DNA from 3 places in the Butyricicoccus intestinisimiae genome. Region 3 is predicted to be linked to each of the others. Evidence: riboswitches for the same ligand, from Rfam matches in the RefSeq annotation. Region 3 holds a riboswitch; each other region holds the start of a gene.
What was found. Region 3 has a riboswitch for thiamine pyrophosphate ahead of thiS (sulfur carrier protein ThiS). Riboswitches for the same ligand answer to the same signal wherever they lie in the genome.
Positions count from the first base shown of each region.

Region 1 (5,998 bases), on a different contig from region 3:
GAATCTTGTAACGAGCATCGCGGCACTTGCGGAATGCTTCCTTGATGATGGACGGAGTCAGACCGTCAACCTTGATATCTACCTGAATACCGGTGATGCCCTTCTTGGTACCTGCTACCTTGAAGTCCATGTCGCCGTAGAAGTCCTCTACGCCCTGAATATCGGTAAAGGTGGTTTCCTGACCGTCATCGGTAATCAGACCGCAGGAAATACCGGCTACCGGAGCCTTGATCGGAACGCCTGCATCCATCAGAGCCAGCGTGGAGCCGCAAACAGAGCCCTGAGAAGTAGAACCGTTGGAGGACAGAACCTCAGATACCACGCGGATTGCATACGGAAATTCTTCTACAGACGGCAGTACCGGCACCAGAGAACGCTCAGCCAGCGCGCCATGACCAATTTCACGACGGCCAGGACCGCGGGACGGGCGGGTCTCGCCAACAGAGAAGGACGGGAAGTTATAATGATGGATATACCGCTTCTCCTTCTGCTCGAAGATGGTATCCAGCGTCTGTGCATCAGACAGCGTGCCCAGCGTGCAGACAGACAGAACCTGCGTCTGACCACGGGTAAACAGGCCGGTACCATGTGCACGCGGCAGAACACCAACTTCGGATGCCAGCGGACGAACTTCTTCCATGCCGCGGCCGTCTACGCGCTTGCCCTGTGTCAGCCAGTGGCGAACAACCTTCTTGCACAGCTTGTCCACGATCTCGGAGATTTCAGCTGCGCGCTCAGTAGCAACTTCTTCACCCAGCATCTCGTCGATTTCTTCGCGAACTACCTGCATGCGGGCGTCACGAACCGTCTTGTCGTCGGTGTCAAAGGCAACCTCTACCTTTGCGCGTGCGAATGCTTCGATCTGGTCGAACAGCTCATGATCGATATCATGATGCTCGTACTCAAACTTCGGCTTGCCGATCTCTGCCTTGATGGAGTCGATGAATGCACACATCTTCTTGATTTCCTCGTGTGCAAACAGCAGAGCATCCAGCATCTGATCTTCCGGAACTTCCTTTGCGCCAGCCTCGATCATAACGATCTTCTCAGCGGTGCCGCAAACGGTGACGTCCATCAGGCTCTTCTGGCGCTGCTCCAGCGTCGGATTCAGCACGAACTCGCCGTCTACCAGACCAACGTCTACGCCTGCTACGGTGTAGTTGAACGGAATATCAGAAATAGCAACTGCGATAGATGCACCATTCAGAGCAGTTACCTGCGGGGAGTTGTCGTAATCGTTGCCCATAACGGTGCACACGATGGATACGTCATTGCGCAGATCCTTCGGGAACAACGGACGCATCGGACGGTCGATCTGACGGGAAGCGATGGTAGCCTGCTCGCTTGCCTTGCCCTCGCGGCGCATAAAGGAGCCCGGGATACGGCCTACTGCGTACAGCTTTTCTTCAAAATCAACGGAAAGCGGGAAGAAATCCACGCCCTCACGCGGCTTCGGGGAAGCGGTAGCGGTAACGAGAACTACGGTATCGCCGTAGCGAACCAGAGCGGAACCATTTGCCAGCTGTGCAACCTTGCCGGTCTCAACAGTCAGCTCGCGGCCTGCGAACGTGGTCTTAAACACGCGCGCTTCATCAAATGACTTATGGGTAATCGTCGTCATAACTGTCTCCTATCTTAATAAAATTCTTCGTTTTTTCGGAAAGGCCGACAGTCCTTCAAGCACTTGAAGCAGATGTGGCAGCACGTCCACACTTCCTTCAACTGCTCAAGGAATTGCCGTCCAGTCCATTCCTTCATAAACGGGCAGAGAGGACGACCGCAGCGCGTGCGGCCTTCCTCTCTCATGAACAAGTACTTACTTTCTGATGCCGAGCTTAGCGATGATAGCTCTGTAACGCTCGATGTCCTTCTTCTTCAGGTAAGCGAGCATGTTGCGGCGCTGACCAACCATCTTCAGCAGGCCACGACGGGAATGGTTGTCGTGCTTGTGCTCCTTCAGATGCTCGGTGAGCTGCTTGATGCGCTCGGTCAGGATTGCGATCTGTACTTCCGGAGAACCGGTGTCGGTCTCGTGGGTACGGTTTGCAGCAATAACTTCAGCCTTCTGTTCTTTGCGGATCATAATTAGACACCTCATAATATAATATAGTTTGTAGCTTTCCGCACACCGGGCAGCGGCTCAGGTGTAAGGACACGGTCAAACGTGTCCGGTATCCAGACTGCTCAGTGAGGGGGATACGCTAACTACTGCATCATATCACACGGCACGCCGTTTGTAAAGTAAAAATTTTCGGAAAATTTTCCTGTATTTTGTACATGTCATTTTTTTCGTCCGCCGCGAGGCGTCTTGTTTCATTTTGCAGCGCATTCATACAGATTGTACAAGTTTTTTTGCGAATTTCCGCTGTTTTTTTACCGTCCAATTGCAATTTTTCCATGCAGTCTGTATTTGCGAAATCCTGCATTTTCCGTCGAACACAATCCAAGTCTCCGCATTTTCTGCATGTGCAGAAAATGCTTCCTGCACGCATTGTATACTTGCACAGTTGCCCGCCAGATGGCTGTGATTTGTTTCATGAAATTTGTATCTTTTCAGGAAGATGAGGCAATGCTATAATACATCCATCAACAACAGGCAAGTCACTGAGCAATCAGTGCTGTGTCTACTCTCCGTGCTCTCCGCACGGATTCCTCTTTTTCTCTTTTCTGAAATGAAAACACATGGCGGGGGCTGTGCAATCGTGCGGCCTGGATGTCATGTGTTTTTCTTTTGCCTTTTTTATACATTCTTGCATTTTTCCTGCTGTATTTGTCTATTTCCTCTTTTTTACATTGACATTCTTCCGTATTTTTGCTACAATAATACCAATTTACAGGGGAACTACCGTATGTCCGTTCGGGCATCGAGTTGAGAAGGTTAAAACCTGACCCTTTGAACCTGTCGGTTAACACCGTTGTAGGAAGTAAAGGTATTTCGGATACTGAATCCAGATATGCATTGATTTCCTGCGAAATCAGTGCATTTTTTTGTTTCCTACGTTGTTCCCACGTTTCTTTTAGGAGGATCAGCATGTACAAAACACAGATTGAAGCAGCCAAGCAGGGGATTATCACCCCGCAGATGGAAGTTGTCGCAAAGAAGGAAAATATTGACGCAGAAGTTCTGCGCGACCGCATTGCCCGCGGCACTGTCGTCATTCCGGCGAACCGCAACCACACGTCCTTGTCTCCGGAAGGCATCGGCGAAGGTCTGAAGACCAAAATCAACGTCAATCTCGGTATTTCCGGCGACTGTCATGATTATGAAGAGGAATTCAAAAAGGTTCGCATGTCCATTGATTACGGCGCAGAGGCAATTATGGATCTGTCCAATTACGGCAAGACCCACACCTTCCGTCAGGAACTGATTGATATGTCTCCGGCGATGATCGGCACGGTTCCGATGTATGACGCCGTTGGCTATCTGGAAAAAGATCTGAAGAGCATCGAAGCAAAGGATTTTCTGCGCGTCGTCGAAGCGCACGCTAAGACCGGCGTAGACTTTGTGACCATTCACGCAGGCATCAACCGCAAGACCATTGATACCTTCAAGCAGACCAAGCGTCTGACCAACATTGTATCGCGCGGCGGCTCTCTGCTGTTCGCATGGATGGAAATGACCGGCAACGAAAACCCGTTCTACGAGTATTTCGATGAGCTGTGCGACATTCTGCACGAATATGACGTCACCATCAGCTTGGGTGATGCCATGCGTCCGGGTTCCAACCACGACTCCACAGATGCCAGCCAGATTACCGAGCTGATTGAGCTGGGCATCCTGACCAAGCGCGCTTGGGAAAAGAACGTACAGGTCATGATCGAAGGTCCTGGCCACATGGTGCTCAATGAAATCAAGGCGAATATGGAAATTGAAAAGCGTCTGTGCCACGGTGCGCCGTTCTATGTTCTCGGTCCAATCGTAACCGATATTGCTCCGGGTTATGACCATATCACTTCCGCAATCGGCGGTGCGATTGCAGCGACATACGGTGCTGACTTCCTGTGTTATGTCACACCGGCAGAGCATCTGCGTCTGCCGGACGTCAATGACGTAAAGGAAGGCATTATTGCCTCCAAAATCGCAGCGCACGCCGCAGATATGGCAAAGGGCATCCCGCACGCCCGCGACATCGACAACAAGATGAGCGATGCGCGCCGCCGTCTGGACTGGGACGAAATGTTCGACCTCGCCATTGACGGGGAAAAAGCACGCAAATACTTCGAATCCAAGCCGCCTCAGGATCGTCACACCTGCTCCATGTGCGGCAAGATGTGCGCAATGCGCACCACCAACTATATTCTGGAAGGCAAGGATGTCTCCCTGCTCTCCTCCAGCGAAAAGTAAGCCTCTTTATTTTTCTTCTCATATCATCTATATATGCGAAAACCTCCCGTGTAAAAACGGGAGGTTTTTGTGTTACATCGCGATTTCTCCCAAGAAAGCCTGCCCTCTCTGTCGCTGCGCGACATCTCTCCCAGAGGGAGAGACGAGTGGGTCTGTGCGCAATAAAAACTAAATCACATATTGTCCGTCAATCCCAAAATATAATCCGTCGAAGTCTGATAAAATCTCGCCAGACGAATCAGCACATCTGTCGGTATATCGCGCAAACCGCGCTCATATCGACAATACTGCGGCTGTTTCATGTCCAGAAAATCCGCCACCTGTTTTTGCGTCAAATCATGATCTTCACGCAATTCTCGTAATCTTTTATAATAATTATTCATGAATTGCTATCGATAAACCGTAAAACATCATTCGGCGTACATTGCAAGATGTTGCACAGCTTCTCCAATGTATAGACTGTAATCCCTTTGTTGTGTTTTAAATTAAAAATCGTTCGGGTATTAATGCCGTATTTTGTGATTAACGTATATGTTGTAATCTGTTTTTGCTTCATTGTTGCCCATAGCGGACTGTAATCAACCAAACCGGCACCTCCTCCCACGATATATGTCTTATTATCGTAGGAAAAGAGATACTTGAATATACTGAAAAATGTAAGTATAATATTGGTATCAAATGACAAAGCCGGAGGGATCTTCATGCGAGTAGAAAAATACTATTATTCCGACGCGAACAAGCCTGAGTCAGACATCCAAAACACGGAAAAGTTCCAGTCGTTCACGCAGTTATCTGCGTCCTGTCAATCTCTCGCACGGGAAATCGGCGCGAACCTGTTCATGGATACCGACGACCACGCGGGCTGGATTACCTTCATCTGCGATGTTTTGAGCTTCAAGGGCGCAACGAAACAAGCTATGCAGCATCTAGCAGACGTCGCAGATGAGGTGACGATACGAGCATCTGTAGACACCGGCGCGAACAGCCCCGCAGATGTTGACAACGCGGTGCAGCTGACCTTCTGGTTTGACTTTATTTAATCTCAACACAGCCCTCTCTGTCGCTGCGCGACATCTCTCCCAGAGGGAGAGACAAGTTGGTCTGCGCGCAAAACCAAAGCCTTCCTCTCTGAGGAAGGTGGCGCGGCGCAAGCCGTGACGGAAGGAGCAGCACGTGAGCAAGTCTGTATGCAAGTCAACTTGGTTCGTCAGGTGTGCGGTTCGCTCCGGCTTCTTGGCTCTCCCTTTGGGAGAGCTGGCATTTGCGAAGCAAATGACTGAGAGGGCAAGGCGCTGACAAATTCGTATGAGAGATACCCTGATTCGTCAGGGTTAGTCGGCTGCTCCCTCAGTCTTTGCCTGCGGCAAATCCAGCTCCCTCACAAGGGAGCCTGCCCTCTCTGTCGCTGCGCGACATCTCTCCCAGAGGGAGAGACAAGTTGGTTTGCGCGCAAAACCAAAGCCTTCCTCTCTGAGGAAGGTGGCGCGGCACAAGCCGTGACGGAAGGAGCAGCACGCGAACAAGTCTGTATGCAAGTCAACTTGGTTCGTCAGGTGTGCGGTTCGCTCCGGCTTCTTGGCTCTCCCTTTGGGAGAGCTGGCATTTGCATGGCAAATGACTGAGAGGGCAAGGCGCTGACAAATTCGTATGAGA
Region 1 is NZ_JAHLQI010000003.1:162,810-168,807, forward strand. Features, by position in the region: gene KQI75_RS07305 (polyribonucleotide nucleotidyltransferase) at 1-1,621, opposite strand, end outside; gene rpsO (30S ribosomal protein S15) at 1,817-2,083, opposite strand; TPP riboswitch at 2,826-2,941, shown strand; gene thiC (phosphomethylpyrimidine synthase ThiC) at 3,032-4,345, shown strand; gene KQI75_RS07320 (helix-turn-helix domain-containing protein) at 4,519-4,728, opposite strand; gene KQI75_RS13765 (helix-turn-helix domain-containing protein) at 4,725-5,048, opposite strand; gene KQI75_RS07330 (hypothetical protein) at 5,047-5,385, shown strand.
Region 1: it holds a riboswitch for thiamine pyrophosphate, as region 3 does, so the genes downstream of both, thiC (phosphomethylpyrimidine synthase ThiC) here and thiS (sulfur carrier protein ThiS) in region 3, are expected to answer to the same signal.

Region 2 (5,998 bases), on a different contig from region 3:
TTTTATGCTGGTATAAATCTTGTGTGAATGTTAACGATGTTTTGCGTACTCCGGATTGAGCAGGCTGCGAGGCTGATCGCCGCGCATGTATGATGCGATGACACCGGCACAGTGGTTGAATACCATGCGCACAGCCTGCGTAGAAACAGCGGCGGAATGCGGTGTCAGAACGACATTTGGCAGCGTTTTCAGCTCGGAATCCGGATCAAACGGCTCTACCTTGAAAGCGTCCAGCGCAGCACCGGCGATTTTGCCGGAGCGCAGCGCGTCTGCCAAATCATGTTCGTTGACGACGTAGCCGCGGCTCGTGTTGATAATATACACGCCGTCCTTCATCAAATCAATGACGTCCTTGCAGATAAAGTCCTTCATGGTCTTGACTGCGGGCAGATGCAGACTGATAATATCAGCGGTGCGCACGGCGGTTTCCAAATCGACGATTTCTACACCCAGCGCGTTGGCAGCCTGATAATTCGGATACGGGTCATACGCAATGACCTTGACCGGGAATACGCTGAGCAGCTTGGCAAATTCACAGCCGATATTGCCGAAGCCGAGCAGTGCAACCGTGCCTTCCAGCGTCTGAGACATCTTTGCCGTGACGCCATCCGCGCGCAGGCTGCGGTCATAAATAGTAATCTTGCGCAGAATCGCAAGTGTCAGGGCGAGTGCCTGTTCTGCGACCGCCTTGGAATTGACGCCTGGTGCGTTGCACACGGCGATGCCAAGTTCAGTGGCTTTTTCCAGATCGACGGTCTCGAAGCCAGCGCCAAAACGAGCGATGCCCTTCAAATGGTCGGCACAGGCGGAGAGCACTTCCGCGTTCCACGGTTCGCGTCCCGCTACGACATAATCAAAGCCCTTGGCTGCGGCGATTACTTCCTGCACGTCCTGCGTGTGATACAGCGGCGTATTGACAATTTCTGCGCCCTGTGCGACGGCGTCATGAAAAACCTCGTTGAGATCGAGATTCAATTCGTTCTGCACCAGAACAGCAACTCTCGTTTTGTTCTCTGGCATGATGGTTCCTCCTTTGGGGAATCGGTGCTGCGGCTATTCGCCGCAGCATTCGTGTGAGTGAGTATGATGATATAGTGAAATGGTTAGGCTAAATTTACAGCTTTTCGCTGAGATATGCAGAGAGCGTTTTTGCGTCCTGCTTTTCGCTGTCGCCGGAGAGGACGAAGGAAATATGATCTCCGCCCTTGATGGCCATGCCGATGATGGACAAGATGCTGTTGGCGTCAACGGATGCGTTGTCCTTTACCAGACGAACGGTAGAAGATAACGGCTTAATTTTCTGTGTCAGCTCCGCAGCAACCTGTGCATGAACGAATACCGACTCGGACACTGTATGTTCAATGGTAATCATTTGGATTGGCACCTCTTTCTTTGGTAGTTTGTTTTTGTTGATTTATCTTTTGTGACTACAAGTATGACGTCAAAACAGGGGTGAAACAAGTGGATTTCTGGCGGAAATTTGGCGTCATGCATGTGGACACGGCAAAAACATGTGCAAAATATCGAGAAATAGCGGCGTAAAGCAAGTGGTACATGTAGAATATACACAGCACACGGGAGAAAAATGAGATGATTTGTTAAAAAAATAACAAAAGAAAAATTTCCGTCAATTCTGGACAAAATTGAGAAAATGTGGTATCTTTCTTGCAAATAATCACGAAGCCATCAGGATTTGTCAATAATTTAACAAACAGGGTGGCGGGAAGAAAGGTGGGAAGAACATGGAGCTGTCACAGCGAGCGAAACAATTGAGCATTCTGCTGCTGGAACAGCCGGCAGGATGCCCGCTCACATTGGCGGAATTGTCCGAACAAATGCATTTGAGCAAGCGAACCATCCAGCGAGCGCTTCCGGAAGTGCGCGACTGGATGAAAGCGCGGAATTGTCTCATGCAGTCCCGCGCGGGCAGCGGTATTTTTCTGGAATCGAGTGAGAAGGCCAAGCGCGATCTGTTGTTGGAACTGCAGGGAAATGTGCACGGACAGGAAAGCCTGTCGCAGCAAGCGGAACTGTTGGAGCTGCTGCTCGATGCAAAACGGGTGTTGTCCATCGAACAGATCAGCGAGCGGCTGTTTTGTTCCAGAGATGCCGTGGAGAAGCAGCTGCCATGGGTGCGGAATTGGCTGGCACGGTATCAAATCACGCTGCATGTACAAACCGGTGTAGGCTTATATATTGAAAGCACAGAGAAAAATTGGCGGCGCGCGCGCATCGAACACATTGCGGCGTTTCATGCAGATGCAGTGATGATCTATTTCTCTGCGCCGGAGCGCAATGAGCCGCCGATGCTGTTTCGTGTTCTTTCGCGGGAAGAACAGCTCAGCCTGCTGTCTATTTTGCGACGGGCGCAAAGCTATCAGGAGATTTGCCTGACAGACGAAGGCTTTCTGCGCGTATATCTGTGTGCGGGGCTGATGCTTCGGCGCATTCGTCAGGGGTATCCGCTGCAGTTGGAGCGGGAAGAACTGGAACGACTGCAACGGCTTCCGGAATATGCTATGGCGGAGCATGTGACGGATATGCTGCGGGAACACAGTGAGATTGCACCGGATGCCGCGGAAATCGGATTTTTGGCCATGTATTTTGCAAACAGCGACACCATGCCGAAACAAAATCTCGCTGCATCAGCGACGGGAGAGCTGCACCGGCTGTATTTGGCGCAGCGCATCATCGGTGCGGCACAGCGCGAATTGCAGCTGCATTTTGAGGCGGATGAACAGCTGTTAGAAGGACTTTACAGCCATTTGCAAGCGACATGCAGCCGTCTGCGGCTGGGAAGTCCGATTGAAAACCCGCTGACGCAGGAAATGATAGAGCTGTATCCTACTTTATATGCAGCGGCAGACAATGCTTGCGCGGTATTGAAGGAAATTTTAGAGATAGACAGCGTTCCGCCGGAAGAATGTGCGTATATTGCGATGCATTTGGGCGCGGCCATGGAGCGGATGCAGGAGAAATCGCAAAATATCTCCGCCGTGGTCGTGTGTCCGGTCGGCATGAGCGGCGCCAGTCACTTGGCGGCAGAAATTACGCGCCGATTTCCTCGGATTGCTGTGCACCGTATCGTCAGCGCGATCGACATTGACACACGGCAGCTGCGGCGTGAAGGCATTGACTTGATTGTTTCCACCATTGATTTGTCACTTTCGTATCCGGTGGTGCGTGTCAGTACGCTGCTCAATCGGCGGGATTTTACCCGCATTGATGCGGCGCTGACGATGGCGATTCAGCGAAAGCAGGAGATACGGGCGGCGCAGCATCCCATGGCGCAGCGGAAAGATGCGGCATTTATTGCACGATTCAGTGATGAAATGCTGCGCCTGACGGAAGAAATTCCGTGGCATCAAATTCCAAGCATCCAGCATGTGGAGGAGTTGGCGTATTATGCTGCGCGCATGATGATTTCGGACGATATTGCGGCAAATCAGCTGGAGCAGCAGCTTGTGCATCAGGTGCATCAGGCGGACAGCTATTTGCAGCCGTATCGAAGGTTGTTTCTCTGCTGTCAGTCGGAATATGTCAAACACTGCTGCATGGGATACTTACAGGTAAACATGCCGTATGCGTGGAACGGGCAGGATGCTGTCGAAGGCTGTCTTGTGCTGCTCGTGCCGGAGAAGGATGCAACGGGCGCGGCGGCGTATCTGATGCACAGAGCGTGTGCGGCATTGCTGCGCGGCAGAGAATATTTGCAGGACATGCAGCGTGGAGAAAAATCGGCGTTTGCACAGCGTCTGGAGCGCGATTTGCTGCAATGCTATGCCAATATTGTGCGGCAGCATTTGCCGGAATAGCGGGAACAAAAAAACTGTTGCCTTCGGGCAACAGTTTTTTCTTGACGGAAAGAGACAAAGAGAATATAATAAATTGAACGAAACGGGGGAGCTTGTGCGAGCAGGCTGAGAGTAGGCGAAAGCCTTGACCCTTAACCTGATTTGGATAATGCCAACGTAGGAAGATGTTTTTTTGACTTGCGCATCGGGTTACCGAATGCGTTTTTTTTTGAAAAAATCTTGTCGTTTCGTTTTTAAGCGGTCGATTGGGGGCACCACCTTCCGCCGCTATACAAAATCAATGACTGTGAAAGGAGACAAGTTCACAATGAAAACAGCATTGACAATCGCAGGAAGTGATTCCTGCGGAGGCGCTGGAATTCAAGCAGACATTAAAACGATGACCGCCAATGGCGTATATGCCATGAGCGCCATCACCGCATTGACTGCACAGAATACCACCGGCGTAACAGGTATCATGGAGGTAACTCCGGACTTTTTGCGGGAACAGCTGACCGATGTGATTGAGGACATTTGGCCGGATGCCGTAAAAATCGGCATGGTTTCCTCCAGCGGACTCATTCAAGTCATCGCGGATACCATTGAAACCTATCAGCTCAAAAATGTCGTTGTCGATCCGGTTATGGTTGCGACAAGCGGCGCAAAGCTCATCAGCGATGAGGCCATTGAGACGTTGAAAACGCAGCTGATTCCGAAGGCGACTGTCATCACGCCGAATATTCCGGAGACGGAAGTGCTGTTCGGCAAGAAGATCACCAGCGCCGAGGATATGATTGCAGCGGCAAAATGGATTAGCGAGACCTATCACTGCGCGGTACTGTGCAAGGGCGGACACAATATGAATGACGCCAACGATCTGCTGTATCGAGACGGCGGCTATCAGTGGTTCAAGGGAAAGCGCATCGACAACCCGAACACCCACGGCACTGGCTGCACGCTTTCCAGCGCGATTGCATCCAATCTCGCAAAGGGCATGAATTTAGATGACGCCGTGGATTGCGCGAAGAGATATATTTCTGGCGCATTGGCGGCGATGCTGGATCTCGGCAAGGGCAGTGGTCCGATGAATCACGCGTTTGCAGTGGAAGGCACATATTAAATCATTTTATTCAGGGAGTAAGCAAGATATATTATGGATATGAAGTGGAAGTTAAAAGACATTTTGATGGTTGCCATCGTGGGCGTCCTGTTCTCGTTCCTGTTTTTGGGTGCTGATTACGTGGGCGCCGCTCTGACGGCGGCGTTGACGCCGATGGGTCTGGGCGCACTTGGCTACCAGTTTATTTATGGCATCTGGTTTATGGCTGCAACCTTTGCAACCTACGTGATTCAGAAGCGCGGCGTCGGTATCATCGCAGAAATGCTGGCAGCAGTCATTGAAGTTATGATGGGCGGCATGTTTGGTCCGATGACGCTGGTTACCGGTTTTTGTCAGGGTCTGGGTTGCGAGATCGGCTTTGCGATCTTCCGTTATAAGAAGTTCGGCTGGTCTTCGATGATTCTCAGCTCGATTATTTGTGCGGTATTTACGTTTATCGTTCCGGAATATTTCGCATACGGTTACAGCGCATATGCACTGCCGATTCTGATTGCAGCACTGGCAATTCGCGTTGTCAGCTCGATACTCTTTACCGGTGTCGTATCCAAGCTGATTGGCGACGGTCTGGCAAAGGCTGGTGTATTGCGCGGCTATGCACTGGGCATGAAACAGAATCTTCCGGAGGAAGTGGAATAATTCATGAAACAGGCTGCGATTGTATGTGAAAACCTGACGTTTCGCTATTTTGAAAAATCCAAACCGGTGATTGACAACGTATCGCTGACCATTCCGGCGGGAGAAGTCACTGTCCTGATGGGAAGCAGCGGCTGCGGAAAGAGCACACTGGCGGCAGTTCTGTGCGGATTGCTGCCGGAAAACGGCGGCTTTTTGACGAAAGGCTCGATTGAGCTGTTCGGCACACCACTGAAAGAGCTGAATCCGAGTGACCGCGCCGAGAAAATTTCTATGATGTTCCAAAATCCGGATCTGCAGTTCTGCATGGCAACGCTGCGCGAGGAACTATATTTTTGCATGGAAAATATCCGTGTGCCGGCGGAACGCATGCGCGAGCGCGCACAGTTGTCTGCACGCGTGATGGGAACAGAGCATTTGCTGGATCGGAAGCTGTTCAGCCTGTCCGGCG
Region 2 is NZ_JAHLQI010000001.1:537,430-543,427, reverse strand. Features, by position in the region: gene KQI75_RS02770 (NAD(P)-dependent oxidoreductase) at 31-1,020, opposite strand; gene KQI75_RS02765 (HPr family phosphocarrier protein) at 1,115-1,372, opposite strand; gene KQI75_RS02760 (BglG family transcription antiterminator) at 1,743-3,815, shown strand; TPP riboswitch at 3,890-3,995, shown strand; gene thiD (bifunctional hydroxymethylpyrimidine kinase/phosphomethylpyrimidine kinase) at 4,123-4,914, shown strand; gene KQI75_RS02750 (ECF transporter S component) at 4,948-5,550, shown strand; gene KQI75_RS02745 (ABC transporter ATP-binding protein) at 5,554-5,998, shown strand, end outside.
Region 2: it holds a riboswitch for thiamine pyrophosphate, as region 3 does, so the genes downstream of both, thiD (bifunctional hydroxymethylpyrimidine kinase/phosphomethylpyrimidine kinase) here and thiS (sulfur carrier protein ThiS) in region 3, are expected to answer to the same signal.

Region 3 (5,998 bases):
TGCAAATGCATCCTTGCGGAAATCGTCCAGACCGAGCAGTGCGGCAAAACCGACGCCGCGCATGCCGCCCATCAGCGCGCGTTCCTGTGCGTTGACACGATACGGGAAAATGCGCTTGTGGCCGCCCAGATGCAGCGTTTCGTACTTATCCGGATTATATGTCTCTTGGAATACCGTGACGTAATCGACGCCGCATTCGTGCAGATGGCGATACTCGTCCGAGTTGAGCGGATAAATTTCTACGCCGATGACCGTGAAATATTTGCGGGCAATCTTACATGCTTCGCCGATGTATTCAACCGGAGACATGGTGCGGCTCTCGCCGGTCAGAATCAAAATTTCTTTCAGACCGGATGCAGCGATAGCAGCCATTTCCTTGTCGACTTCTTCCATGTTCAGCTTGCCGCGGCGAATCTTGTTGTGGCAGTTAAAGCCGCAGTAAATGCAGTAGTTTTCGCAGTAATTGGCAATGTAGCACGGTGTAAACATCATGATGGAATTGCCAAAATGCTTGCGGGTCTCCTGCTGTGCACGCTTTGCCATCAGTTCGACATATGGCTGAGCTGCCGGAGAGAGCAGTGCGGCAAAATCCTCCGGTGTCAGCACGTCCTTGGACAGGGCGCGGATGACATCGGCAGCGGTATATTTGGTTTCATCATAGCCTTCGCGCGCTTCGAGCACCTGCTCCATGATGTTGCCCGGCACAATTTCCATGCCCGGCTGATATTCCATGTGATTGGTCTCACGGGTGATATATTTTGCGTTGATAACTTCGCTCATGTCTGTTCCTCCTTAGTCTGCCAGAAAACCGGTCAGCGGGGAAGAAGCAGATGCCTTTTCCAGAATGCGGCCCATGCCGGACAGATAAGCGGTGCGGCCTGCCTCAATGGCCTGCTTGAATGCGCCAGCCATTGCCGGAATATCACCTGCCGTTGCAATGGCGGTGTTGGACATGACAGCAGCGCAGCCCATTTCCATTGCCTCACATGCCTGACTCGGCTTGCCGATGCCTGCGTCTACAATAATCGGCAGATCAATCTCGTCTACGAGAATCTGAATGAATTCCTTGGTGACAAGACCCTTGTTGGTGCCAATCGGTGCGCCGAGCGGCATAACAGCAGCGGCTCCGGCATTGACGAGATCACGCGCTGCGTTGAGATCCGGATACATGTACGGCAGAACGACAAAGCCTTCCTTTGCCAAAATTTCGGTTGCCTTGATGGTCTCATAGTTGTCCGGCAGCAGATACTTGGACTCGTGAATACATTCAATTTTAATAAAATTGCCGCAGCCGACTTCGCGAGCCAGACGAGCAATGCGGACAGCTTCTTCTGCATTGCGGGCACCGGAGGTGTTCGGCAGAAGGGTGACGCCTTCCGGAATGTAATCCAGAATGTTGTCAATGCTGCCGAGCGTTGCACGGCGCAGTGCCAGCGTGACAATCTGCGCACCGGCGTATTCTACAGCTGCCTTGATGAGATCCAGAGAGTATTTGCCGGAACCGAGAATAAAGCGGGAAGTAAATTCGTGTCCGCCAAGGGTAAATGTATCAGCCATGATAAAAAGTTCTCCTTTGTTTCAATAAAAAATATAAAAAATCAATGAGCTTACGGTTCTTCGATGCCGAGCAGCAGACGAAGAACCATATTTGCCTCATGTCCGGCGCAGACGGTGACGCGCGGGGACATCAGACCGATGCCGTTTGCGGCGGCAGTTTCGCCATCGCCGCAGACATATAAGCGAGACATGCGCTTGCGGGTGACGATGGTGTTGGACGAGCCGTAGCCCGCCATGCCGGAGCCGGATACAATGCGAATGGTTTCAGACTCGCTGAGCAAGGTGGAAACCAGTTCCGCCTTGCAAACCGGATTGTCAAACGCTTCGCATACCACATCACAGTCTGCAAACAGATCCATCGCGTTTTCCGCAGTGATGCGGACAGTATGTGTTTCTACCGAGATGAACGGATTGATCTGATGAATCAGAGAGGCGGTCGCCTCGGTTTTGTACTGACCAAGATGGGAGACAAAATAATTTTGCCGGTTGAGATTGCTCGGCTCGACAATGTCGAAATCTGCGAGCACGAGCTGACCGACACCGGTACGCGCGAGCATAGCGGCGATATTGGAGCCAAGTCCGCCGAGACCGGCGATGCCGACGCGGGCGCGGCGCACGGTTTCGTGCACTTTTGGCGAATGCCGCGCCGCCATCATGTGTTCCAGTACATCGCGCGGCGGCAGCACGCCTTTTTCAATCAGGGTGATGCTGTCGCCGTCCGCTAAGATACAGTTTTCACTGGTCTGAAATCCATTGCGAATGGTGACGGAGGCGGTCGGCTGCAGCTGGTTTGCTGCGTCCTGCAGACCGATGCCGTCGGGCAATTGTACCGGCTTTCCGTTGCAAATGATGTGAAGCATATCAGCCGCCTCCTACAAAGCATACGATTTCCACTGCGTCTGCGTCGTGCAGTGCAAAGGTGTCGTACTGTGCTTTCGGGACAATGGCGCCGTTTACTTCAACCGCAATACGGGTGAGCGGGTAGCCCTCTTGTTCCAGAAGGGTGCGAACTGTCATACCCTCGGTCGCAGAAACCGTGTTGCCGTTTACTTTCATGGGGTTATTCCTCCTTTTGCTGCAAGATAGACATGAAAAAAGACCATCGACTTTGGAAGTCGTGGTCTTACAGGTGCTGATCTTGTTCAAAACTAGTAAATAACCTCGAAACTCCCTACGTCGGTACTAACCGGACAGGTTCAATGAGTAAGGAGGCAATATCTCCACTCTCAACCGCTTCGCGCGGGTCCCCAGTTCGAACAAAGTCTTCAATTGTCTTTTCGTGAGCATTATACGACAGAGAAACCAACTTGTCAATCATTTTTTTTCACAGCGGTTCACAAAGACATCTGGGCATCGGTTGACGAATATGCGCAAAAATGTTAAACTGAACCTAGGAAAATGGGTATTTTTTGTGGAAAAGGAGAAACTATGACGTACACGATTGAAAATGAAAAATTTTCCGTCAGCATCGACAGCAAGGGCGCCGAGCTGTGCTCGATGCGTTCGAAAAAGACCGGCATAGAATATGTCTGGCAGGCAGACCCGCATGTTTGGGCGCGGCACGCGCCGGTGCTGTTTCCGATTGTCGGCCGTCTCAAAGACAAAACGTATACAGTCGGCGGAAAAGAATATCACATCACCCAGCACGGCTTTGGCAGAGATTTGGAATTTGCCTGCACCGAGCAGACAGATACCACGCTGGCATTTACGCTGATGCCAAATGAATATACCAAACCGATGTATCCATTTGATTTTGCGTTTACCGTTCGGTATGTGCTGGAGGGAAATACGCTGCAAAAACAGCACATCACGGCCAATCATGGCGATACCGAGATGTACTATGAAGTCGGCGGGCACGATGCGTATAACGTTGCGTTGGAACCTGACGAAATCATGGAAGATTATTACCTGGATTTTGGCTCCGGTGATGCGATTTATCCGCTCATCAATGATGAGAGCCTTATGATTACCAAGAACAAGCGCACGGTACCGCTGCAGGACGGCAAGCTGTTTTTGTCCGGCGGGCTGTTTGAGCTGGATGCGCTGATTTTGGATGACTGCGTTCGGCGCGAGGTCAGCATCCGCAGCAAAAAATCAAACCATGTCATTTCTATGAAATTTGATGATTTCCCATATTTGGGCATTTGGAGCAAATATACCGGCTCTGACACAAACTACGTCTGCATCGAGCCGTGGAGCACGCTGCCGGATGCAAATTATCTGGATCATGCGTTGGAAAATAAGGTCGGCGTGCGCAAGCTCGCACCAAAGAGCAGCGAAACGCTGACGTTTGAAACCACGATTGAGGAATAAAAAAGCAGGAACTGCACGGGCAGTTCCTGCTGAACAATCAAAACGGTTTACTTGGCGCGATACATGGCGGACAGGCGGGTGTGCGACAGCACATGGCCGCGCAGACCGTGGATCAGTTCGTTGAGATAGAAGCCTGGCTTCAGATTCAACTTGCAGTCCAGCGCGTAGACGGACAGATCGTACTGATGCTCCTTGTCCGGAGGCGCCATGCCGCCGTAGCGCGACGCTTCTTCGATGGACTCGTCGGATGCCACGCTGTGGAAGCTGGTGCAGCCCTGAATCAAAGAAGGATCGTGCCGGCTGGCGTCTTCCGGCAGCTCGGTGACGGTCAGATCGCACAGTGCCCAGTGAATCCATGTAAAGCCGCATACCGGAATGGCATCCACATCGTCCAGAACGACAGCAAAGCTGACCGTGCCTTCTGGCGCGTCCTCGATTTTGAATGGAATCGAACGCAGCGGCGTGCCCTCTGCGGAAAGCTCCGTGCCGAACTTGCCGAAGCGATCCTCCCAGTAGCCGTTTGCGATACCCGTACTTGTTACTTTCATAGGAAAAGACCTCCTGTTCCTTAGGTTTCACTTTTATTATACCAGCATTCCAGGCTGGCTGTAAACAAATCTTATGGGAATAAGGGAAAAATGCTTGTATTTTCTCTTTCGATTGGGTATAATTGTAGTATTGTATTTCGATGGGAGGTGTAATCCTATGAACTTTTTACTGGATACAGCAATGCCGAGTGCAGGTGCGTATGCATCTGTGCTTCCGATTGTCCTGCTGATTGTCCTGTTCTATTTCCTGCTGATTCGTCCGCAGAAGAAACAGGAGAAGAAGGATAAGGCCATGCGTGACAGCCTGGTAGTCGGCGATCATATCTGCACCATTGGCGGTATCGTCGGTAAGGTCGTAAAGATCGATGAAGATGAGCTGGTACTGGAAACCAGCGGTGGCACTCGTATGCGCTTCAAGAAGTGGGCGATTCGTGCCGTTACCACCGAACAGGAGGAGCAGAAGGCGTAAGTATGCATGATGGATGCTCTCTCCGCGTAGCATAGTGCAAACAGCTGCGCGAGGAGGAACATACATGAAACATACAGAATCGACAGACAACGCGGTTTTCTGGGCGGCACCTGTGCTGCTTGGATTGCTGATGACCTTTGGCGGACTGCTGGCGGGCGCGTGCCTGCTGTCGGCCGGAACCATAGGGCTGCAGATGAAGCCGCTGGCGGTTTGTCTCCCGTTTGCCGCGGGGACGATGCTCACCGCAGGCTGGAGCGCGCGGCGTGCGCCCGCAAACCGGTTTGTGCTGGGAATGCTGACAGGGCTTTCTCTGCTGGGCTGTCTGTTTCTTCTGAGTCTGACGCTGCGTGAGGCGGCGTTTCAGGCAGTGGCAGCCGGAATGATTTCCGGCATTGCCGTCGCAAGCTCGCTGACCGGAGCGATTCTGGGAGCGGCTGCAAAAACGAAAAAACGGCGCAGATAACTGCGCCTAATATTTTAACATGAAAGGAGCAATTGATTATGTCTCACATTAAGACTCTGAACACCTGCACATTTAAGGAGACTGCTGCAAAGGGCGGCTGTGGCGAATGCCAGACCTCCTGCCAGTCTGCATGCAAGACTTCCTGCACCGTTGCAAACCAGAAGTGCGAGCACGAGAAGTAAGTCGGATTTGACAGAATACACAGGCTCGGGACTGACACGCGTCAGTCCCGAAATTTTTTCATAGGAGTTATTTGATTATGATACATCGTTTTTCCATGAAGGGTGTCAATATCCTGATGGATATTAACAGTGGATCGGTTCACGTGGTGGATGATGCGGCATATGCGCTGTCTGCTGTTGTTGCGCCGGGCATGACGGAAACATGTCCGGAGGATATTTTGCGCAGTCTGTCCGACCGATTTACCGAGGAGCAGCTGCAGGAAGCGTATCACGAGCTGTATGAGCTGGAGCAGAGCGGTTATCTGTTTGCGGATGATGATTATATCAACATTGCGGCAGCGATTCCGACCGGTGCACCGATCAAGGCACTGTGTCTGCATGTGTCGCATGACTGCAATCTGCGCTGTAAGTACTGCTTTGCAGAGACCGGCGATTTTGGCATGGGCAAGCGCATGACCATGGATTT
Region 3 is NZ_JAHLQI010000006.1:3,799-9,796, forward strand. Features, by position in the region: gene thiH (2-iminoacetate synthase ThiH) at 1-780, opposite strand, end outside; gene KQI75_RS10570 (thiazole synthase) at 793-1,557, opposite strand; gene thiF (sulfur carrier protein ThiS adenylyltransferase ThiF) at 1,608-2,417, opposite strand; gene thiS (sulfur carrier protein ThiS) at 2,419-2,613, opposite strand; TPP riboswitch at 2,708-2,817, opposite strand; gene KQI75_RS10585 (aldose 1-epimerase family protein) at 2,986-3,870, shown strand; gene KQI75_RS10590 (YbhB/YbcL family Raf kinase inhibitor-like protein) at 3,918-4,418, opposite strand; gene yajC (preprotein translocase subunit YajC) at 4,576-4,887, shown strand; gene KQI75_RS10600 (hypothetical protein) at 4,952-5,350, shown strand; gene scfA (six-cysteine ranthipeptide SCIFF) at 5,389-5,532, shown strand; gene scfB (thioether cross-link-forming SCIFF peptide maturase) at 5,610-5,998, shown strand, end outside.